Regions from separate parts of the Arthrobacter sp. NQ7 genome, predicted to be linked through region 1. Evidence: riboswitches for the same ligand, from Rfam matches in the RefSeq annotation. Region 1 holds a riboswitch; each other region holds the start of a gene.
What was found. Region 1 has a riboswitch for thiamine pyrophosphate ahead of thiC (phosphomethylpyrimidine synthase ThiC). Riboswitches for the same ligand answer to the same signal wherever they lie in the genome.

Region 1 (7,546 bases):
TTGACGTCATCAGGGGAATCGACGATTCCCCGGACCAGGTGCTCCAGCGCTTCTGCCAGCAACTTACTCAGCCTCGGTGGTCTCAGCTTCGGCGTCGGCCGGGGCCTCGGCAGCGTCAGACTTGGATGCCTTCTTGGTGATGGCTTCCGGGATGATGACCGAGCCCTTCTCCGGGGCAACGAAGGCTTCCTTCTCGACCTTGGTCTTGAGGGTGCCTTCCTGGCCCGGCAGGCCCTTGAACTTCTGCCAGTCACCGGTGATCTTCAGGATCGCGGCAACCTGCTCGGACGGCTGGGCGCCGACGGAGAGCCAGTACTGGGCACGCTCGGAGTTGACCTCGATGAACGAAGGCTCCTCGGTGGGGTGGTACTTGCCGATTTCCTCGATGGCGCGGCCATCACGCTTGGTGCGTGAGTCCGCAACGACGATGCGGTAGTACGGGGCGCGCATCTTGCCGAAGCGCTTAAGGCGAATCTTTACGGCCACTTTTGTGGTCACTCCTGTTTCAGAAAAGGGGTGAACCCGGCTTTCTGCACCCGTGGGGCGGGCCGTACTTGCGGGCTCGAAGGACAGGATCCGGACACGGAGAGAGGGGCCGCGCGGATCGAGTACCTGTCCATTGTGCCAGATGGGCGGCGTTATTTCGAACTTCGAACCGCCGGACCCGCAGCGCTTGAGGCTGCGGGAGTTCCGGACGGTTCCGCAGGACCAGGCGGGAATTGTCAGGCGGACCAGACGTACAGGCCGGTGCGCTCCGAATCGTCGATTCCGGCAGCGAGTTCCGCCAGCTGCTGCACGTAGGTGCGCGCCTGGCCGGCGTCGAACGGCATGTCTTCCTGCCCCGCCCATTGTTCGGCAACATCGTCAAGGACGTTGCCGTCGCCTTCGGTCTCATAGGTCAGCAGGTCCGCGAGGGCGCGCACCATGGCCGGCGGCACCGCCAGGAGGGAATCGCTGGCCACGTCCACCAAGGTCAGCTCATAGTCGGCGCCGCCGGCGTGCACGGCTTTTCCGGCGAGATCGCCGAGCTGCTCCACTTCAAAGTCGCTGATGTCCTGGATGCGGACGGCCTGGCCGGCGGGACCGGCATTTGCGGCCGCAGCGCTGCCTTCATCAAGGATGCCGGCGCGTTTCAGCGCGGCGTCATGGGTGGCGACAAAGATCTCGGTGAAGCCCATGGCGGGTGTCCTTCTTCCGTTGGCGGAACTGCGCGCCGTCCGCTGCCTGCGGTCCGGCCGTACGGGATCAGCCTAGTAGTTGCCGGGCTGCCGGTGCACGCGGGCTGCCGGTCCACGCGGGCGGTCAGGTCCGCCGGTCAGCGGACCGCCACCCGCAGCCTGTTCCGCCACGGATCCTCGAAGCGAAGCTCCGCGCCGGTGTGGTGGGCGGGCACGCCGGCGACCTTGAGCCGGTCAGCCAGCGCTCCGACGTCGTCCCCGGAGGGAACTTCGATGAGCACCTCGCCCAGCCCGAGCGTGTCCTTTCGCGGCCCGGCGCCGCGGCTGTTCCAGACGTTCATGGCCATGTGGTGGTGGTACCGGCCGGCGGAGACGAACAATGCCTGGCCGTGCCAGCCGGCGGTCTTTTCGAAACCCAGGGTTCCGACATAGAAGTCCCGGGCCGTCTGGACGTCGCCCACCTGCAGGTGGACGTGACCCACCCCGGCGGATGTCTGCCGCTGGCCTTCCAGCGACGCCTCGGTGAGGTGCTGCTCAATGTAGCGCTGGGGCGGCAGGGCGAGGCTGTCCATGACTACGTCGGTCCCGTTCCAGGACCAGTTGCTGCGCGGCCGGTCCCAGTAGAGCTCAATGCCGTTGCCTTCGGGATCGCTGAAGTAGAAGGCCTCACTGACCAGGTGGTCGGCGCTGCCGGTGAAGGACCGCGGCTCATACTGGGCCGCGGTGGCGATCGTGGCGGCAAGGGAGGCCTGGTCCTCGAACAGCAAGGCGGTGTGGAACAGGCCGGCCTCTCCCCTGCCGGGAAGGTTCAGCCCAGGGGCCGGCGCCAGGTGGACCAGGGGGCGGCCCAGCCTGCCAAGGTAGAGCCCGCCATCCTGTTCGGCGACCACCTCGAGGCCCAGCGCCCGCTGGTAGTAGTCGGTCATGACCTTCATGTCGCCCACCTTGAGCATCACCGTGCCCATGCCGAGGTCGGCAGGAAGAAGATCCTGGCTGCTGGGTGCTGCGGTCATCTGAAGCTCCTTGGATTGGAAGGCCGCCCGGTTGCCGGCCTGTCACATATTAAAATTACTTGAAGCTTCAATTTATTCCAAGTCCTCTGCCGACGCTCTCAGCGGATGATTCGTCCGCCCAAAACCACGTGCGCGAGTGTCCTGATCGTGTCCGGCACCGCCCGCGGATCGTCCCGGCACACCACCACGTCGGCGCGGGCCCCTTCCGCCAGGCCTTCCGCGCCAAGCCACCTCCGGGCCGCCCAGCAGGCGGCGTCCAGGGCGGCTGCCATCGGGAGGCCTGCGGCATGCAGCGCAAGGATCTCGTCGGCAATCCTGCCGTGCCGGATCACACTGCCCGCGTCGGTTCCGGCAAAGATCCGCACGCCCGCGGCGTGGGCCTGCGCCACCCGCTCGCGGCGGCCCTCCCACAGGGCACGCATGTGGGCCGCGTAGCGGGGGAACTTTGCATCAGCCTGCGCTGCGATGTCCGGAAAGGTGGCGATGTTGATAAGCGTGGGCACGATCGGCACCCCTTGTTCCACGAACCGTGGCAGGTGCCGGGGCAGGAGCCCGGTGGCATGCTCCACACAGTCGATCCCTGCGTCCAGCACCTGGTCCAGGGTGTCCTCGGCGAAACAATGCGCGGTCACCCGGGCGCCTTCGTCGTGGGCTGCACGGACAGCGTCACGGACGACGGCGGCAGGAAAGGACGGAGCCAGGTCACCGGCGTTCCGGTCAATCCAGTCCCCCACGAGTTTGACCCAGCCGTCACCGTCGTGTGCCTGCTTCCGGACCGTCTCCACGAGGCCCTCCGGCTCGACTTCCTCTGCGAAGCCGCGCAGATAGCGGCGGGTCCGGGCCACGTGCCGGCCCGCCCGGATCAGCACCGGGAAGTCCCGGCCGCCCTGCATCCACCGGGTGTCCGCCGGCGAGCCGGCGTCCCGCACCAGCAGGGTTCCGGCGCTGAGGTCGGCGAGCGCCTGGTCGCGGGCCGCAGCGGGCTCCACCGGGCCGCCAGGACCCAGACCGATGTGGCAGTGGGCGTCCACGAACCCGGGCAGGACCCAGCCGTCGAGGACGCGGTCGGGAGGGGCTGCCGGCTGCGTGAACGTCAGTCTCCCGTCCACGGCCCAGAGTCCGTGGCTTACCCGGTCCGGCGCGGTGAGGACGGGCCCGCGAAAGTGAATGATTCCTGCCATCCCGGCTCCTTTCAGTGCCCGGTCAGGCTAGCACCCGCATTTGTGACACGGCTCTTCCGGGTGCCTGTGGTAGCTTCGTTGCTGACCACACGGGTGCCCCTGCAGGGGCTGAGATCGGGCTGAGGCAGCCTGCGACCGTCGAACCTGTCCGGGTAATGCCGGCGAAGGAAGTGAGTATTCCCTTGAGTACGCAAAACACCCAGTTGAACCCTGCCCACCAGCCGTCCACCGGAGAGCCCGGGGACACCACCGCCCGCGGGGTGACCCAATCCCTGGCGTCGCATTCGCTGGCCTTCATCGAAGATGCCGGCGCCGGAATCCGGGTGCCCGTGACGGAGATCGCCCTGGAGCCATCACCCAACGGACAGCCGAACGAACCGTTCCGGACCTACCGGACCGCGGGCCCCGGCAGCGACCCGGTCCGCGGCCTGCAGCCCTTCCGCGCCGAGTGGATCGTGGCGCGCGGGGACACGGAGGCCTACAGCGGCAGGGAGCGCAACCTGCTCGACGACGGCCGCTCGGCCGTGCGGCGCGGCGCTGCGTCCGCGGAGTGGAAGGGCGCGCAGCCGGTGCCCCGCCGCGCCGTCGACGGCCGGACGGTGACGCAGATGCACTATGCCCGGCAGGGGGTCATCACCCAGGAAATGCGCTTCGTGGCGCTGCGGGAAAACTGCGATGTTGAACTCGTCCGCAGCGAATTGGCCGCGGGCCGGGCCATCATTCCCAGCAACATCAACCATCCCGAGTCCGAGCCGATGATCATCGGCAAGGCCTTCCTGGTGAAGATCAACGCGAACATCGGCAACTCCGCGGTGACCAGCTCCATCGCCGAAGAGGTGGACAAGCTGCAGTGGGCCACCCAGTGGGGCGCCGACACCGTCATGGACCTCTCCACCGGTGACGACATCCACACCACCCGGGAATGGATCATCCGCAACTCCCCCGTGCCGATTGGAACGGTGCCGATCTACCAGGCGCTGGAGAAAGTCAACGGCGAGGCCAATGCGCTCACCTGGGAGATCTTCCGGGACACCGTGATCGAACAGTGCGAACAGGGCGTGGACTACATGACCATCCACGCCGGCGTGCTGCTCCGGTATGTTCCGCTGACGGCCAACCGCGTGACGGGAATCGTCTCCCGCGGCGGGTCCATCATGGCCGGCTGGTGCCTGGCCCACCACCAGGAGAACTTCCTGTACACGCACTTCGATGAGCTGTGTGAAATCTTCGCCAAATACGACGTCGCGTTCTCCCTCGGCGACGGCCTGCGCCCCGGCTCCACGGCCGACGCCAACGACGCCGCGCAGTTCGCGGAGCTGGACACCCTGGCGGAACTCACGCAGCGCGCCTGGGAGTACGACGTGCAGGTCATGGTGGAGGGGCCAGGCCACGTGCCGTTCCACCTGGTCCGGGAGAACGTCGAGCGGCAGCAGGAGCTGTGCAAGGGGGCGCCGTTCTACACCCTTGGGCCGCTGGTCACGGACGTTGCCCCCGGCTACGACCACATCACCTCCGCCATCGGTGCGACCGAAATTGCCCGGTACGGCACCGCCATGCTCTGCTATGTCACCCCCAAGGAGCACCTGGGCCTGCCCAACAAGGACGACGTCAAAACCGGCGTGATCACCTACAAGATCGCGGCCCACGCCGCGGACCTCGCCAAGGGCCACCCCGGGGCACATGAACGTGACGACGCCCTGTCCAAGGCGCGGTTCGAATTCCGCTGGCGGGACCAGTTCGCCTTGTCCCTGGACCCGGTCACCGCGGAGTCCTTCCATGACGAGACCCTCCCGGCCGAGCCTGCCAAGACGGCGCACTTCTGTTCAATGTGCGGCCCGAAGTTCTGCTCGATGCGGATCAGCCAGGACATCCGGGACGAATTCGGATCCGCGGAGGCGCAGGCAGCGCTGGCCGGAGCAGCCAGCGGGATGCAGGAAAAGAGCCGGGAATTCCTTGCCGCCGGCGGCAAGATCTACCTGCCGGAGCTTCGCGTTCCCGCGGACAGCTAGGACGCCTGGGCGGGCCGGCTGCGGCTGACCCCGCCGATGAACTGCCGGATGGCCCGGTCGCCGTCCGGCGAGTCATGGGGCCGGTGCCCGCCCGCGGCGACGCGGTGCAGGGCGCCGGTCTCCCGGAGGTAGCCGGCAATTTCCTCATAGAGGGGTTCCCACCCGCCGGTCAGCACCAGGGTGGGGACGCCGGGGACGATATGGAGCGGCGCCTCCCACGAGGGGGCCTGGAGCCGCAGCCTGCGGGCAGAGCGCTTTTCTTCCGTGGTGGCGGGCTGCTGAAGGTCGGTGGCGTACACCCGCCGGACGAACTCGCGCTGGAAGTCTTCGTCGCTGAGCTGGTGCCGGACCTCGAACAGGGGCTGCATGAGGCTGATGTGGGCTGCCGTGGCGGGAAGTTCCGCCGTCAGTGAGAGGCAGGCCGGCTCCACCAGGGTCAGCGAAAACACCAGGTCCGGGCGTTCCACGGCGGCCATCATCGCCGCGATGGCGCCTTGTGCGTGCGCCACCACATGGCCGCCGGCGGCGCCACGGCCGTCATCGGCCAGGGAGCGAAGGATGATCGCGGCATCCTCCGTGAAGGACGATGCCAGGGGCTCGGCCACGGGGTCAAAACCGTGCCGGCGGAGGAAGAGGGCGTCATAGGTCAGTGTCATGCCGTGCTGGCGCGGCCATGCGGCGGCACCAAAGGTTCCGGCGCCGTGCACGAACACTACCCTCTGCTTGAACATGTCCCAACCCTATTCCACGGTACCGACATCCCAAGTAAGCAGCGCCAGGTGTCGTTTTGACCCCTCAAAACGACACCTGGCGCTGCCCAGTTGGGTTGTTACTTGCCCAGGAACTTGTCGAAGCCCTTGGGAAGGTTCAGCTGTGACGGATCGAAGTCGCCGCCCTGCTGGCCGAAGGCTGCACCGGTGGGCAGGGCCTTGGCTGCATTGGCGCGGCGGGCCTCCATCTCCTTGCGTTCCTGCGCAGCCTTGGCCGGGTTGCCCGACTTGGCCTTCTTCTTGGGGGCGTTCTTGGCGTTTTTCCGCGCCCCTCCGCCGGCACCGGGCATCCCCGGCATCCCGGGCATTCCCGGCATGCCGCCCTGGGCCATTTTCTTCATCATCTTCTGGGCCTGGGCGAAGCGTTCCAGGAGGCCGTTGACCTCGGAGACGTGGACGCCGGAACCGCGGGCGATGCGGGCGCGCCGTGAACCGTTGATAATCTTCGGCGCAAGCCGCTCGTGCGGCGTCATGGACCGGACAATGGCTTCCACGCGGTCGATTTCACGCTCGTCGAACTGCTCCAGCTGCTGCCGGATGTTCTGTGCGCCCGGCATCATCATGAGCATCTTCTTCATGGAGCCCATGTTGCGGATCTGCTGCATCTGGGCCAGGAAGTCTTCGAGGGTGAAGTCTTCCTGGTCGGCGAACTTCTTCGCCATCCGGGCGGCTTCGTCTTTGTCCCAGGCCTTTTCGGCCTGTTCGATGAGGGTGAGGATGTCGCCCATGTCCAGGATGCGCGAGGCCATCCGGTCCGGGTGGAACAGCTCGAAGTCGTCCAGGCCTTCGCCGGTGGAGGCAAACATGACGGGCTTGCCGGTGACCGACGCGACGGAGAGCGCGGCACCGCCGCGGGCGTCGCCGTCGAGCTTGGACAGCACGATGCCGGTGAAGTTGACGCCTTCATCGAAGGCGAGCGCCGTGTTGACGGCGTCCTGGCCGATCATGGAGTCGATCACGAACAGGACTTCGTTGGGCACGATGGCACGGCGGATCTGGCGGGCCTGCTCCATCATGTCGGCGTCGACGCCGAGGCGTCCGGCGGTGTCGACGATGACGACGTCGTGCAGCTTCTGGCGGGCTTCCTCGACGCCGGCACGGGCGACGGCGACCGGGTCACCGGCGGGCTGGTCCAGCTCCGTGGAGGTGGCTCCGGGGTGCGGGGCGAAGACCGGCACGTTGGCGCGCTGGCCCACCACCTGGAGCTGCGTGACAGCGTTGGGGCGCTGGAGGTCGCAGGCCACGAGCATGGGGCTGTGGCCCTGGGCCTTCAGCCATTTCGAGAGCTTGCCGGCAAGGGTGGTTTTACCGGCGCCCTGGAGGCCGGCGAGCATGATGACCGTGGGACCGTTCTTTGCCAGCCGGATCCGGCGGGTCTCCCCGCCCAGGATCTCC
Region 2 (7,546 bases), 330 kb from region 1:
TTTCCCAGAAGACGCTGACCTGGCCGTCGAACCGGAAGATCGAACCCCAGACGTAGGGCTTGCCCAGGATGGCTGCGGCGTCATTCACGAGGTACCTGGTGGCGAAGTTGTCCGCGCCGTCCAGGATGAGGTCGTACCCGCCGAACAGCTCCAGGGCGTTGGACGAGTCCAGGCGGACGTTGTGCAGCCGGACGTCCACCAGCGGATTCAGCTCCGTGATGGCGTCGCGTGCCGATTCGATCTTGAGCCGGCCTACGTCGCTGACGCCATGGATCACCTGCCGCTGCAGGTTGCTCAGGTCCACCACGTCGTCATCGACGATGCCGATGGTGCCCACTCCGGCTGCGGCCAGATACAGCAATGCGGGGGCGCCCAGCCCGCCGGCACCGATCACCAGCACCTTGGCGTTCTTCAGCCGCCGCTGTCCCAGGGCTCCGATCTCCGGAATGATCAGGTGCCGGGAGTACCGTTCCACCTCGTCGGAGGTGAGTCCGGCCGCCGGTTCCACCAGCGGATCCAGCGAAATAGTCGAAACATTTGCGGTGAAAGACGAAGCCATACTTCAATGTATGCCCCGGGATACCGCCGGGTCATATTACCCCGCAGTAAAGTGAAGGTAACTGCAATGGAAAGAAGGACAACTGTGGTCCCTGAAGCACGGGCCGACCGCCCGGCCGCCGCTGAACCGCACGCTGCCTCCCGCCCGGCAGGCCAGCGGTCCGCCCGGATGCCACGGGATGAGCGCCGCGCACAGCTGCTTGCCGCGGCCCAGGAGGTGTTCGTAGCCAACGGCTACCACGGTGCGGCGATGGATGAAATTGCGGAAACGGCGCATGTGAGCAAGCCGGTGCTGTACCAGCACTTCCCTTCCAAGCGGGATCTTTACCTCGCCCTGCTGGAGAGCCATCTCGCGTCGCTAACTGAGCTGATGCTCGGCGCCCTGAACTCCACCACCGACAACGATGAACGCGTCCAGGCCGTCATGCGCGCGTACTTCCATTTCATCGCCAACGATGACCAGGCCCACCGGCTGGTGTTCGAGTCCGACCTGATCAACGATCCCGATGTCAGCTCCCGGCTGGAGACCTTCAACCGGACCTTCGCTGATGCCATTGCCCGGGTGATCGCCGAGGACACCAAGCTTCCCCACCTCGAGGCGGAGCTCTTGGGCCGCGGCCTGGCAGGCATGGCGCAGGTCAGTGCCAGGTACTGGCTGGAAACAGACGGCAACCTCGACCTCGATGTGGCCAGCGACCTCATCTACCGTTTAGCTTGGCGCGGAATCAGTCGCTTCCCTAAAGAGTCCTAGACTACAAATAAGACAACACCTCGTAGAGATACACGAGTACTTTCACAGGCTGGGAGGCCCCCTTGGAAATTAAGATCGGCGTTCAAAACGTTGGCCGCGAGATCGTGCTGGAATCGAACCAGGACGCAGAGACGGTGGCCAAGGTCGTTGGCGAAGCCATCAATGGAGGCAACGAGCTCCGCCTGAAGGATGACAAGGGACGCCTGATCATTGTTCCCGGCAACGCGCTGGCCTACGTCGAGATCGGCGCCGAAGAGGTCCGGCGCGTAGGGTTCGGCCAGTTCTAGTCCGCATTTCCAAGGAGATCCATGCTTTCGCTGACCATCGTGGTGCTCGCCACCGTCGCCGCGGGCTTTATCGTCTGGGCCAATGACAAGCGGCACGCCAAGTACGGTGCGGCGCTGCCGGCCGGGGTCGCCGTGGGTGTTGCGGCGCTGGCATGGATCATCCTGATGGCAGCGGGCTTCGGCTACTTGCCGGGCCTGACCTGGCTTCCGTGGGTCCTGCCCGTTGTCCTCGGCGTCGCCGCGGCGGTCCTCGCCGTGGTCTTCCTGGGCCGCACGCGCGCCCGCCACGACACCGAGCGGCTCACGGCGATCCTGCGGCGCTGAGCCGGCCCGCTCCCGGCGTCGCCGGACGACAGATTAAAAAGGCTGTGGCCACCACCCCCGAGGGTGGCGGCCACAGCCTTTTACCGACTGCCCGGGGCTAGAGGAACTCGGCCCGCCCCTCCATGGCAGACGATGCCAGGGCGTGCTCCCTGCGGGGTATGCGGCCCGCTGCCCTGGCCATCCTGCCGGCCATCACGGCGTGCTTGAACGCCTCGCCCATGAGCACTGGGTTCTGGGCGCGCGTCACGGCGGTGGCCAGCAGCACGGCGTCGCAGCCGAGTTCCATGGCCAGGGCGGCGTCCGAGGCCGTGCCAATACCGGCGTCCAGGACCACGGGCACGGAGGCGCGGGAGACGATGAGTTCGATGTTGTGCGGGTTCAGGATGCCCAGCCCGGTGCCGATGGGGGCTCCCAGCGGCATGACGGCGGTGGCGCCCAGGTTCTCCAGCCGCAGCGCGAGCACGGGATCGTCGTTCGTGTAGGCGAAAACCTTGAAGCCGCGGTTTACCAGCTGTTCGGTAGCGTCCACGAGCTCCACGGCGTCCGGCAGGAGGGTTTGTTCGTCGGCGATGACTTCCAGCTTCACCCAGTCCGTTTCCAGGGCCTCCCGCGCCAGTTCCGCCGTGAGGACGGCGTCCCTGGCGGTGAAGCAACCTGCGGTGTTGGGCAGCACCCGGATTCCGTGGTCCACCAGCAGCTGGAACAGTGAGCCGGTCTCGGCCGTGGAGTAGCGGCGCATGGCCACGGTGGTCAGCGCGGTGCCGGAGGCCAGGAGCGCGGCGCCCAGGCCGTCCAGGCTGGGCGCCCCGCCGGTGCCCATGATGAGCCTGGATTCGAGGGCGACGCCGTCGATCACCAGGGCGTCGCCGGCGCCGGCGCCGGTGCCGGTGCCGGTGGAGTGGATGGTGTTGGTTTCGGTCATGGCGTCAGCCTCCCTGTACTGCTGTGACGAGTTCGATGTCGTCGCCCTCGGCGAGCGCCGTGGCGAACCATTGGCTGCGCGGGACCACCTGCGCGTTGTGTGCGACGGCGACGCCCAGCTTGCCGCCGTCCGTCGCCTGGCCGCTCTGGGCAAGCGGGCGACCGGTGACCTGGCTGACGAGGGTGGTGATGGACGCGCCATCGGCCACCTGGTGCGGTTCTCCGTTGAGGGTGATGTTCACGCTGTCTCCTTGATGTGCGGGCTTGTGCCGGCCGCCACCGGCTTGGAAAACCGGTCCGGGCTGAAGGGTGCCCAGCGTGGATCGGTCCTTCCATCCAGCAGTCCGGTGCAGATGGCTGCGGCGGCAGGGGTGAGCAGGACGCCGTGCCGGAAGAACCCGGTGGCGATGATGAGCCCGTGGACGTGGCCGGCGGTGGTGGCGTCCTGGCCGGAGCCCACCGCCACCGGTACCCGGCCCAGCAGGGGGGCGTTGTCGGGGGTGCCGGGACGGGCGCGGGCCGTCGATTCGAGCAGTTCAAGTTCGGCGACGGCGGGCACCAGCGCCTGGGCGTCGCGCAGCAGCTGATAGACGCCGCCGGCGCTGACGGCGTCGGAAAGGGCATCTTCCCGCTGGGTGGCCCCGATGACCACGGTGCTGTCTTGCCGGGGAACGATGTACACCGGCACGCCGTGGACCAGGCCGCGCACCGTGGACGTCACCAGGGGCCGAAGGTGTCCGGGAACGGCCAGCCGGAGGATGTCCCCGTGGACGGGGCGCAACGGCAGCTCAAGCCCGTCCGGCAGGCCGCCAAGCTCCGCCGCGTGCAGCCCGTTGGCCACCACGGTTTCCTTGGCCAGGACCGTGCCGCCGCCGGCCAGGCTGACGCCGGCAACACTCGGGCCCTCCCACAACAGCCCGGCGGCCCGGTCCGGCACGGCAAAGCCCCGCTCCGCCCCGGCGGCGGACAGCTCCGGGTTCCCTTCGGGGGCGCCGCCGAGGGCCAGCCGCAGTGCCAGGACCAGCCGCCGCGGATCCACCTGGTGGTCCGACGGGGTATCCATGGCGCAGGCAATGGCCGGGCTGAGGAGCGGCTCGCGCGTCCGGGCCTCCCGCACCGCCAGCGGCTCCACCGCCAGGCCGTTGGCCTGCTGGACCGTCCGCAGGTCCATCAGGGCACGCCGGTCGGCGGCGTCGGCACCCACGGCCAGCGTCGGCGTCGTCAGGTATCCGCAGTCCTCGCCCGTTGCAGCGGCAACGTGGGCGGCGAAGGCAGGCCAGCGGGACGCCGAATCGAGCATGAGTTCCAGGAGATCCTCCTCCTGGTAGTGCAGTTCGCTGACCGGCGCCAGCATGCCCGCTGCGGCCCAACTGGCTCCGGTACCCGGGGCGTCGTCTATGACGACGACCGAGCGCCCGGAGCGCTGCACTTCCCACGCGATCCCGTGCCCCACCACTCCCCCGCCGATGACGGCGACGTCGGCCCGGACGGTGGAGTTTGCGCTGGCGCCTTCGGGCCCGGGGAGACTGTCAACGGGGTTGCGCATGTGGTTCCTTCCCTACGCCGGCATTAACCGGATCAGGTCAAGCGGTCGGCTCTGACGCCCTCTCAGCCCGGCGCTTTATGACAGCTGCCGCGGGCTCCCGCAGTACCAGCCCAGTTTAGAGGAACTAGGCTTGCAGGCATGAATGTGTCCACCTCATCCTTCCCTGCCGGCCCGCATGCCCCGGCCACCGAAGTTGTCAACGCACGGGACAACGACGCGCTCAAGGCGGCCCGCCTGTACCTCTGCACCGATGCCCGCCGGGACCGCGGCGACTTCGCCGGGTTCGTGGACGCAGCGTTCGCGGGCGGCGTGGACATCATCCAGCTGCGGGACAAGGCCATCGAGGCTGCCGAGGAGCTGGACCTGCTGGCTGTCCTGAAGGAGACGGCAGTCAGGCACGGCAAGCTGTGGGCAGTCAACGACCGGGCGGACATCGCGGTGCTGTCCGGGGCGCCGGTATTCCACATCGGCCAGAAGGACCTGCCCCTGGCGGCGGCGCGCACGCTGGTCAACGGCAACGCAGCCATTGGGCTTTCCAGCCACACCACGCAGCAGGTGGACGCTGCCCTTGCCGCCACCGCCGGCCCGGCAGGCCTGGACTACTTCTGCGTGGGGCCGGTCTGGGCCACGCCCACCAAACCCGGCAGGTCCGCCGTCGGGACCGGACTGGTGGAGTATGCCGCCGAAGCCTCCCGGCAGGCCGGGGAGCCGGTGCCGTGGTTCGCCATCGGCGGGATCGACCACGGCAACGTCCGGCAGGTGGCAGAGGCAGGTGCACGCAGGATCGTTGTGGTCCGGGCCATCACCGCTGCCGCCGATCCCGCAGCCGCTGCGGCATCCCTCCTCGACGCGCTGGACGCCGCCGCCTCCTGATGCCATATCCGTGGACTTGGAGCTAGGCTGATTTTTGTGTCACACCATCGGCTGGCCCCCAACGTTCATGACCACAGGAACGCCCTGGAAGAGGCGTTGGGCCAGCTGCGCACGGAGCTGGAACTTCCGGGTCCGTATCCGGCCGATGCCGTTGCGGACGCCCGCGCTGCCGTGGCGGCGCTGGAGCTGCCGTCCTACGACCTGACCGCCGTCGAATTCATCACCATCGATCCCGCCTCATCCACTGACCTGGATCAGGCGGTGTTCATCGAGCCGGACGGGACGGGCTACCGCGTGTTGTACGCGATTGCCGACGTCCCGGCATTCGTGGTGCCGGGCGGCCCCCTGGACGCGGAAACGCGGCGTCGGGGTCAGACGTTCTACGCGCCGGACGGCCGGATTCCGCTGCACCCGGAAGTCATCAGCGAGGGGGCCGGAAGCCTGTTGCCAGGGCAGGACTGTTCGGCCTTCGTCTGGGACTTCACGCTCGACGGCGACGCAGCCGTGCTGTCCGTAGGTGTCCGGCGCGCCAGGATCCGCAGCCGCGACAAGCTCAGCTACAAGGGCGCCCAGGCGGACCTCGACGCCGGGACCGCCTCCCCTGTGCTGACACTGCTGCGCGAAGTGGGCCTCAAACGGGTGGCGCTGGAACGGGCGCGTGAAGGGGCCAGCCTCAACATGCCTGAGCAGGAGATCGTCCAGCTGCCCGACGGCGGCTACCGCATTGATGCCGTACCGCAGCTTCCGGTGGAGGACTGGAACGCGCAGATTTCGCTGATGACGGGAATGGCTGCCGCGCAGCTGATGCTGGAGGGCAAGGTGGGCATCCTGCGCACCATGCCGGCTCCGGACGAGCGGAGCCTGAAGCACTTCCGGCTCCAGACCGAGGCGCTGGGCAAGCCCTGGGACGGCCAGGTCAGCTACGGCGAGTACCTGCGGTCCCTGGATCCCACCGATCCCCGTCAGCTGGCTATCATGCATTCGGCCGGCATGCTGTTCCGCGGCGCATCCTACACCGCCTTCGACGGCAACGTACCCGAGGACGGCATCCAATCCGCCATCGGTGCTGCCTACGCCCACACCACTGCCCCGCTCCGCCGGCTGGTGGACCGCTTCGTGCTGGTCATCTGCGAGGCCCTGAGCAACGGCGGGGATGTTCCCGGCTGGGCGCGCGAAGCCCTTCCGCTGCTGCCGGGCATCATGGCCGGTTCGGACCAGCTGGCCTCCCGCATGGAGCGCCTCGCCCTGGACACCGTGGAGGCGGCACTGCTGCTGAACCACATTGGGCAGGAGTTCGATGCAATCGTCATTTCCGGCTCCAAACCCCAGAACGGCAACGGCAACGGAAATGGTTCCGGGAACGGGAACGGGACTGGCAACGGGAAGGGCAGCAACGGCAGGAACGGGAACGGCAACGGAAGCTCCGGCATCATCCAGATTGCCGAACCCGCAGTGACCGCGCGCTGCGCCGGCGAACTGGAATCCGGCACCAAGGTCCGCGTGCGGCTGGTTTCGTCGGACATCACCACCCGCCAGATCCATTTCGAGCTGGTTTCCTGAGGCTCCAGCGGGTGCAGCGGGCGGGGCGAAAACAGTTTCCGCGCCCGTGCGGCTAGACTGGGAGGGTAGAAACTGGATGCCCGGTCGTTGATTTCCTCAATTTGAAACCAACAAGCCCGCCCCTACGCGATCTTGAGATTTGCCCGCTGGTCACCAGTGCCAGCATTAGATAGCCCGCGATCGGCTTCCACTGGAATTGCTTGTGCGCCTGAGCGTGCTCCGGAACGGCCAGCCTGGCCGCCCCGTTGAGCAGGCGGCGCCATTGCCTAAATGAATAAGGAAACTCCCCTGTGAGTGAATTGCATACCCACCAGCTTCTGAGCGACGCGTCCGGCACGGAGACCATTGAGCCGGAAGAAACCATCATCTCCGACGAAAAGCCGCATGAGATCGCGGAAAAGTCCTTCGCGGACTTCAACGTCCGCCAGGACATCGTCGAGTCCCTGGCTGACGCCGGGATCACCCACCCCTTCCCCATCCAGGCCATGACCCTGCCGGTGGCGCTGAGCGGCCACGACATCATCGGCCAGGCCAAGACCGGCACCGGCAAGACCCTGGGCTTCGGCATTCCCGCCCTGCAGCGCGTCATCGGACAGGACGATCCCGGCTACGCCAAACTCGCCGTCCCGGGAGCCCCGCAGGCCCTGGTCATCGTTCCCACCCGCGAACTGGCGGTGCAGGTGGCCGGCGACCTGGTGACGGCATCACGGAAGCGCAACGCCAGGA
Region 3 (7,546 bases), on a different contig from region 1:
ACTCGACGACAGGGCAAAAGAGGTCAGGACGGCCCGGGCCCGGAGAGTACATCGCGGCACGGGTTGCCTTGACCGGAAATTACTTGCCGCCCGAGTCAACGAGCTCGGCGTCAGAGGGGTCGTGGTTCTGCGGGATGAGTATTATCTACGCATTCAGCCCGAACAGGAACCATAAGTGAACTCAGAGAGCCTTATATGATTGGGCCCGGAGTTGAAGGGCAGAGATGGGGTCATGAATAGGTTGCTTGAGGGAGCCGGCGCGAAGCGACGGTTGATGGCAGACGGAGACCTGTACAGCAACTATGGTGGGGCCAATTGCGCCTCATCAGACGACCCGAAAGGCAACATGCGCATCCTCGTTGCGAACGTCAACACCACCGCTTCCATGACGGAATCAATCGCTGCCCAGGCCCGGGCGGCCGCCGCCGCCGGGACGGAGATCATCGGTCTCACCCCTCGGTTCGGAGCGGACTCCTGCGAAAGTAACTTCGAAAGCTATCTGGCAGCAGTCGCCGTCATGGACATCGTCCTGGCTTACCGTGAACCGTTCGACGCCGTCATCCAGGCCGGCTACGGCGAGCATGGCAGGGAAGGACTCCAGGAACTGCTCAACGTACCCGTCATCGACATCACTGAAGCAGCGGCGAGCACCGCCATGTTCCTCGGCCATAAATACTCCGTCGTCACCACCCTTGACCGGACCGTGCCGCTCATCGAGGACCGGCTCAAACTCGCCGGCCTCGAAGCCCGGTGCGCCTCGGTGAGAGCCAGCGGCCTTGGCGTTCTCGAGCTTGAAGAGTCCCCCCGCCGGGCGGTCGAAGCCATCATTGCCCAAGCCACTCGCGCCGTGGAACACGACAAGGCAGAAGTTATCGTCCTGGGGTGCGGCGGGATGTCCGGACTCGACGAGCAAATCCGCAGCCGTCTCGGAGTCCCAGTCGTAGACGGCGTCGCAGCGGCTGTAACGATCGCCGAGTCACTCGTCCGCCTCGGGCTCAGCACCTCGAAAGTCCGCACCTACGCCCCGGCCCGACCAAAAGTAGTCACCGGTTGGCCTTTCCCCTCCTCTCAGGAATTGCAGGAATCAGCCCCGCCTCCCCGTGTTCAGGGTAACCAGTCAGCGTGAGAGCGGCACACAGAGAGCGCGGCTGACCTCGTAGCGCGCACTGCGTGGCAACGACGTTTCAAGAATCACTACCCCGTGCTCTATTTTCAAGTGCCAGGCAGATCAAGTCCCCCGGCGATATGACTGAATCAGCACCTGAGCCCCACAAACCCTCAGGCTTCTTCCTGAGCGCTGGCATCGAAATCGCCCTGGCGCTCCGGCGAGCCTCAGAGCTGTGGATCAAGGCTTATTTGTCCTTTGCGGGCTGGGTGAGGCGGCGGAAGTCCCGGGAAAGGTAGAGGGCGATGGCGGCGGCGTTAGCGCTGTCTACGGTGACGGCCACGGTTTTGTGGCCAGTATCGTGAAGGGCCTGCAGGGCATGGCCAAGGAGTTCTTCTGCGAGGCCCTGCCTCCGATGATCGGGGTGGGTGAAAAGTTCTGCGATGAAAGCCGTGCCAGGTCCGGCTGTTCCGAAGTCCCGCTTCGTCGTGAGGATGGCGGCGATGATCCGGCCTTCCGCGTCGGCAGTTAGTAGGGAGGCCTGTGGGATGGGGGTTCCGTGGGCGCCTCCGAGGACGGTCCTGATCCTGCGCGCGGCTTTGCCCGTGTCCAGAGCGGATGTTCGGTCACCGTAGGACTGCAGGTAGAGCTCCGCGAGTGGGGGCAGGTCCGTGGCTTTGATGTTCCGCAGGGCATGAGCGGCGGGTTTGAGGTCCTGTGGTCCAATAAGTGCTGCCAGTGAGATCAAAGAGGCCGCCATCTGAACCTGCCTTCCGCCGAGGTAGAGAGGAATCCCTTGTGCATAAGTGTGGGTCATTTCGACGCACGGAGGAAGCCAGCCCATCCGCCCCAGATGGCATTCATGCCGGTTCCCCTGCGCAGTAGATCCGGCCACACCCCCTGACAGGCCAGCAACCGCGCGCATGAGGGGATGGGCGAGTTGCGTCCCGACGGGCTACCAGCCCAGCTGCGGCAATCACCCCTGGGGGTCGTCGAAGGGATGCCCGGTTTTCGAGTCGGTACTTACCCTGTGCAGACCGGCGGCGGGTTCGGGCGACATCAGGCCGGTGTCCTTTCCGGTCTCACTAACCCCAGGTTTGTGGGAGCGGACATCCGGATGATATCTGATGCTTCCAGATCCACGAGTTTGCGCGTCCCGGTTCTGGAGCACACGATCCAGAACATTCCCATGGTGGGCAAGGTCTGGCTCACCGTTCCTCTGTGTAAGAGCCTGCCCTCATGCCAGGCCTCAATTTCGTCCCCGTGCGTAAGTTCCTCGCACGTGCGGATGGTTGCTTCCTTAGCTTCAGCCATCGTCGGCTCCCTTCTCTGTGCACGTTGACCCTTAAGATCAGGATGCTCCTCCGATGTTGCCGCCCGGTTTCCTTGACGTCATTTTCCTGTATAGGGGAAGAACCGTCGCCGGAAGCTAGGTTTTAGAGGCCACCGGGTGGTGTGGGCCTAAAGTAGGCGGATTCATTGCGAGGGAGCATTCCCTGCGCGGAGTCGTGTTTTCAGACCATTTGCACTGTTCGGGGGGCGGCTCCGGAAAGGAGGACGGATCCGGCGGCCGTGACCGGGTCGATGACCGGCACCCCAAGCCGGTCCCGGAGGACCCGGGTCATCCCGATGCTCGAGAGCCCGGTGCTGCCCTGGACGATGACCTCGGCGCCGGCGTCAACGAGCATGTGCGCCTGGGCCAGGGCATCGAAGATCCCGGTGGGCGTGAGGAAGCCTTCGGGGGTCCCGGAACTGTCGGGCCCATCTATGAGGAGCATCCTGTCCCCCAAGGCTTCGGCGATCGGCCCCGGTGCCTGGTGGGTGAGACCCAGCACCCCCGCCCGGCCGCCGAACGCCAGGGCAGCCGCGGCCGCGGCGGATCCGGCGCCGATGACAGGGATATCCAGCGCGGCGCGTGTTTCGGGCAGCCCCGGGTCGGCGCAGCAACTGATGATCAGCGCATCAACCCCGCCGGCCATCTCCACGGCCAGGGTTGCCACCTTCGGGACCGCGGCCCGAAACGAGGCATCATCGTAAACTCCGAACGGCTGGTCCGGGATGCAACGGGTGAGAACGTCAAACCCGAAACTTCTGGCCAACAGGTCCCCGTGCGCGTAAAGCATGCGCCGGTCGGACGTCGTCAACGCCCTGATAAGTCCTACCCTCATCACGGCCCCTCCCTAACACTGAAAATAGAAACCCTGTGAGAGTGCCCCTCAGTCGTCCCCGAACCCGACCGCGTTCTGAGATGCCCACCCCGGCCGCGCCGCGGTCCGTGGCCAACGCGGTGAGTTCGACGACTTCGGCCAATTCCGCGAGCCGGTGCGCCCGGGCCGACACTGCCGGGGTGAACGGCTCCTCAGCCCGGCAAAAGTAGAGCGGACCCCAGGACGACGGAATTTTCAACACCGCGCCCGGAGCACCGGAAGAGACCGCACCGGGAAAGTACACCGGCCCCGCCGGCCGCGGGGCGCCGGGAAGGACCGTCGCGCCCAGGAGCTCGGCGACAGTGAGGGGAAGTTCGTCCGTGTTTGCCGCGACGCGGGAAGCCAGCGTCAGCGCCCTCGTTTGACCGTCAGCGAGGGCCAGGGCGGTGGTGGGCCACACCCTGGCGTGCCGGCCCCCGCCGTCCTGCAGGGCGGCCAGGAGCCGTTGTTCGGTAAGGCCGTCCGGGGCGGAGAGCACGAATTCGTCCAGGACCCCGCCCTGAAGGCGGTGCACGTGGATACTGTGGATATTGATGCCCCGGTGCGCCAGGGACCTGGTCACCCGCTCCAGGGCGCCGGATTCATCTGCAAGATAGGTCCGGGCCCGCCAGAGAGCCGGTGCCTCCATCAGGCGACGGCGCTGGCGCAGCGCCGGCGCATGCAGCCACCCCCGCAGCAACCGCCGCACCGAAGGCTCCGCCACCCAGATGCCCAGCAGGCTCGTCGCCACAGTCAACACCAGAACCTTCACCACAAACGGCAACCCCGACCTCCCTCCCCTGGCGGTACGCAGCACCCCAGTCCCACTCCCGCGGAAAGCCCTGTCAGCTCAGGCCACGCCTTAAGACTCCCCCGGCGCTGTTGCGGATGGGTTTCGACCACGTAATTCCTGGCCCACTGCCAACGCAAGCGGCAGCGGGTGCCTGCACACGACGCCCCTGGACCGGGCTTAGTGAAACCTTGCTGGATGATCGAGAAGGACCTGGCGCCCTGACCCGCGGCAACCTGCCAGTCCCCGGTGTACGCTGCAACGATCGTGGTCGGAACTGCTTTTCGCGTGGACGAGTCTTCTGTAAGGTTGGTCACATCCACACGGGTGCCCTGATGCAGGGGCTGAGATCGGGCTGAGGCAGTCCGTGACCGTTGAACCTGTCCGGGTCATGCCGGCGAAGGAAGTAGGAAAACACTGATGAACGCCATGAATTCGCATTCGCTCGCGTATGCCCACGACACAGAACACGGCATTAGCGTCCCTGTCACGGAGATCGCGTTGGAGGATTCGCCGAACGGGGTGAAGAATCCTCCCTTCACGGTCTACCGGACAGCGGGGCCTGGCAGTGATCCGGTGATCGGCCTGGAGCCATTCCGGTCCGAATGGATCCAGGCCCGGGCCGATACCGAGCCTTACGGCGGCCGGGAACGCAACCTCCTCGACGACGGGAAGTCCGCCGTGCGCCGGGGTGCTGCATCGGCGGAGTGGAAGGGCGCACAGCCCGTGCCCCGCCGCGCTCTTGAGGGCAGGACGGTCACCCAGATGCACTACGCCAAACGGGGCATCATCACCCCGGAGATGCGGTTCGTGGCGGTCCGGGAAAACTGCGACGTCGAACTGGTCAGGAGCGAGGTGGCCGCCGGCCGGGCGATCATTCCGAACAACATCAACCACCCCGAGTCCGAGCCGATGATCATCGGCAAGGCCTTCCTGGTGAAGATCAACGCGAACATCGGCAATTCCGCGGTGACGAGCTCCATTGCCGAGGAGGTGGACAAGCTGCAGTGGGCGGCCCAGTGGGGCGCCGACACGGTGATGGACCTCTCCACCGGGGATGACATCCACACCACGCGGGAGTGGATCATCCGCAACTCCCCCGTCCCGATTGGCACGGTGCCGATCTACCAGGCACTGGAAAAGGTTAACGGGCAGGCCAACGAGTTGACGTGGGAGATCTACCGGGACACCGTGATCGAACAGTGCGAGCAGGGCGTGGACTACATGACCGTCCACGCCGGCGTCCTCCTGCGCTACGTACCCCTGACCGCAAACCGGGTGACCGGGATCGTGTCCCGTGGCGGGTCCATCATGGCCGGCTGGTGCCTGGCCCACCACCAGGAGAACTTCCTTTACACCCACTTCGACGAGCTCTGCGAGATCTTCGCCAAATACGACGTCGCGTTCTCCCTGGGTGACGGCCTGCGCCCGGGTTCCACGGCGGATGCCAATGACGCGGCCCAGTTCGCCGAGCTGGACACCCTCGCAGAACTGACAAAGCGGGCCTGGACGTACGATGTGCAGGTCATGGTCGAAGGACCCGGTCACATCCCGTTCCACCTGGTCCGTGAAAACGTCGAACGCCAGCAGGAACTCTGCGAGGGTGCGCCCTTCTACACCCTCGGCCCGCTGGTGACCGACATTGCACCCGGGTATGACCACATCACCTCGGCCATCGGAGCGACGGAGATCGCCCGGTACGGCACCGCCATGCTGTGCTACGTCACGCCCAAGGAACACCTCGGGTTGCCGAACAAGGACGACGTGAAAACCGGAGTGATTACCTACAAGATCGCGGCCCACGCCGCGGATCTCGCCAAAGGCCACCCCGGTGCGCACGAACGCGACGACGCCCTCTCTAAGGCCCGGTTCGAATTCCGCTGGCGCGACCAGTTCGCACTGTCCCTGGACCCGGTCACGGCGGAGGAGTTCCACGACGAAACCCTTCCCGCTGAACCGGCGAAGACGGCGCACTTCTGCTCCATGTGCGGGCCGAAGTTCTGCTCCATGCGGATCAGCCAGGACATCCGGGACCAGTTCGGTGGAGTATCCGAGCAGGAAGTAATCGCCGGCATGAACGCCAAGAGCGCAGAATTCCGCGAATCCGGTGGCAAGGTCTACCTCCCCGAACCCGCCCGCCTCAACCCCTAAACCCCCCGGGCCTGCCGCCCAAGCCGCAGGCCCGGGCACCACCCCCAGTCGTAAACCCTGCCCCGAAGTAGGCCACCGGAACACACCCAAAAGGGGCCGCCCCCAGGGTCTGACCGTCTTCCGGCCCGAATTCTTCACCGGCGATTGCTACCGGGCGGAGCCCCTTCAAGGCCATGGTGTCCGAAGTCGCCGACACCCCAGAAGATCAGCCCAAACCCACTCCCAGTACCCGGTCCATGGCGCATCGGCGAATAACCCCCAGCCCGCAGTGCATACGAACGTCCCGCAACCGCTGACGCGAGCGACCGCCCGGAGAAGCACCATGACACCAGACCCTCACGACATATCCGGGCGCCCCGACGCCAGATCAACACATCTGGACGCCCCGGCAGTATCCCGGGCCTTGCTGCCGGACCCGTCTGTCAAGACAATCCACAGGCGCCCGACTGCCCGGATGCTCCGGGAACGCGAACTGAACCGCGCTCGTCCAATCACCGAACTGGCGCTGCCACCGCGGGCGATGAATGCCCTACTGCGCGGCGGAGTTAATTCCGTGGGACAACTGATCGCCCGGTCAAGGGAAGACCTCTTGACCGGGATCATCGGCCTCGGAGAAGGAACCCTGAAGATCATCGAAACAGCCCTCGCCCAGGAAAGCCTCACCCTCGCCACGGCAAAGATCCCCTCCTCCACGTTTACCCAGATCCCAACCCGTCGCGCCTTGGCCCGCGCCAAAACCAGCCGTCACACTAAGAACCACAACACCTGGCAGGCTCCACCGAGCATCTCATAGGAGGACGAAGTGGACCCCTGACACACCGGCAGGCTCTATCACCGTGGCAGGGCGACCGGGATGTACCCGGGAACGGGCTTGTCCTGGAACCTAAAGACACGCACCGGGAACCCGCAGGTTACTGGACGTGGACGCACTGGAGATCATCCGCGCCCGGTATACTGCGCGGCTGCGGGCTCAGAGAGTCCGGAGTCGCCGGTGGTCACCTAGACGCGGCCAGCATGGCACATACGTGGCTGCCCAAGGGATGATCGGTGCGCGTCTATTTGCGTACTGAGCCTCCGCGGCAGACCTCCGAATGCCGCTTGCTGAGAGTAGCTGCTCGCCCGGGGGCTGACAGGGGTGCTAACGACCCGGAATTATCCCCCGAGCGGGGCGGACGTTTTCAATTCTTTCAGACGGACGATCACTGTCACGGGTTTTACATGCGGATCTTGCCGCGCCCGGGCATGCTTCCCTCAATGAGCGAGGGCGCCTCTTCGGCAGCGACGGCGGCCGGGTGTGGCTCTGCTGGGTTGAAG

Region 2: linked by a shared signal. The riboswitch ahead of thiO (glycine oxidase ThiO) and the one ahead of thiC (phosphomethylpyrimidine synthase ThiC) in region 1 are both predicted to bind thiamine pyrophosphate.
Region 3: linked by a shared signal. The riboswitch ahead of thiC (phosphomethylpyrimidine synthase ThiC) and the one ahead of thiC (phosphomethylpyrimidine synthase ThiC) in region 1 are both predicted to bind thiamine pyrophosphate.

The regions. Positions count from the first base shown of each region.
Region 1 is NZ_JARFXU020000002.1:15,563-23,108, forward strand. Features, by position in the region: gene PUN71_RS02925 (RNA-binding protein) at 1-62, opposite strand, end outside; gene rpsP (30S ribosomal protein S16) at 64-486, opposite strand; gene PUN71_RS02935 (hypothetical protein) at 723-1,178, opposite strand; gene PUN71_RS02940 (VOC family protein) at 1,316-2,191, opposite strand; gene PUN71_RS02945 (amidohydrolase family protein) at 2,290-3,372, opposite strand; TPP riboswitch at 3,452-3,559, shown strand; gene thiC (phosphomethylpyrimidine synthase ThiC) at 3,555-5,381, shown strand; gene PUN71_RS02955 (alpha/beta hydrolase) at 5,378-6,112, opposite strand; gene ffh (signal recognition particle protein) at 6,211-7,546, opposite strand, start outside.
Region 2 is NZ_JARFXU020000002.1:344,554-352,099, forward strand. Features, by position in the region: gene moeB (molybdopterin-synthase adenylyltransferase MoeB) at 1-559, opposite strand, end outside; gene PUN71_RS04365 (TetR/AcrR family transcriptional regulator) at 644-1,309, shown strand; gene PUN71_RS04370 (DUF3107 domain-containing protein) at 1,372-1,596, shown strand; gene PUN71_RS04375 (hypothetical protein) at 1,618-1,920, shown strand; gene PUN71_RS04380 (thiazole synthase) at 2,018-2,842, opposite strand; gene thiS (sulfur carrier protein ThiS) at 2,847-3,083, opposite strand; gene thiO (glycine oxidase ThiO) at 3,080-4,387, opposite strand; TPP riboswitch at 4,380-4,498, opposite strand; gene thiE (thiamine phosphate synthase) at 4,526-5,260, shown strand; gene PUN71_RS04400 (RNB domain-containing ribonuclease) at 5,297-6,820, shown strand; gene PUN71_RS04405 (DEAD/DEAH box helicase) at 7,111-7,546, shown strand, end outside.
Region 3 is NZ_JARFXU020000004.1:286,672-294,217, forward strand. Features, by position in the region: gene PUN71_RS07545 (aspartate/glutamate racemase family protein) at 347-1,126, shown strand; gene PUN71_RS07550 (GNAT family N-acetyltransferase) at 1,353-1,865, opposite strand; gene PUN71_RS07555 (aspartate/glutamate racemase family protein) at 2,620-3,273, opposite strand; partial or broken gene PUN71_RS07560 (amino acid-binding protein) at 3,401-4,075, opposite strand; TPP riboswitch at 4,395-4,504, shown strand; gene thiC (phosphomethylpyrimidine synthase ThiC) at 4,502-6,232, shown strand; gene PUN71_RS07570 (DNA-directed RNA polymerase subunit alpha C-terminal domain-containing protein) at 6,687-7,025, shown strand; partial or broken gene PUN71_RS07575 (ammonium transporter) at 7,447-7,546, opposite strand, start outside.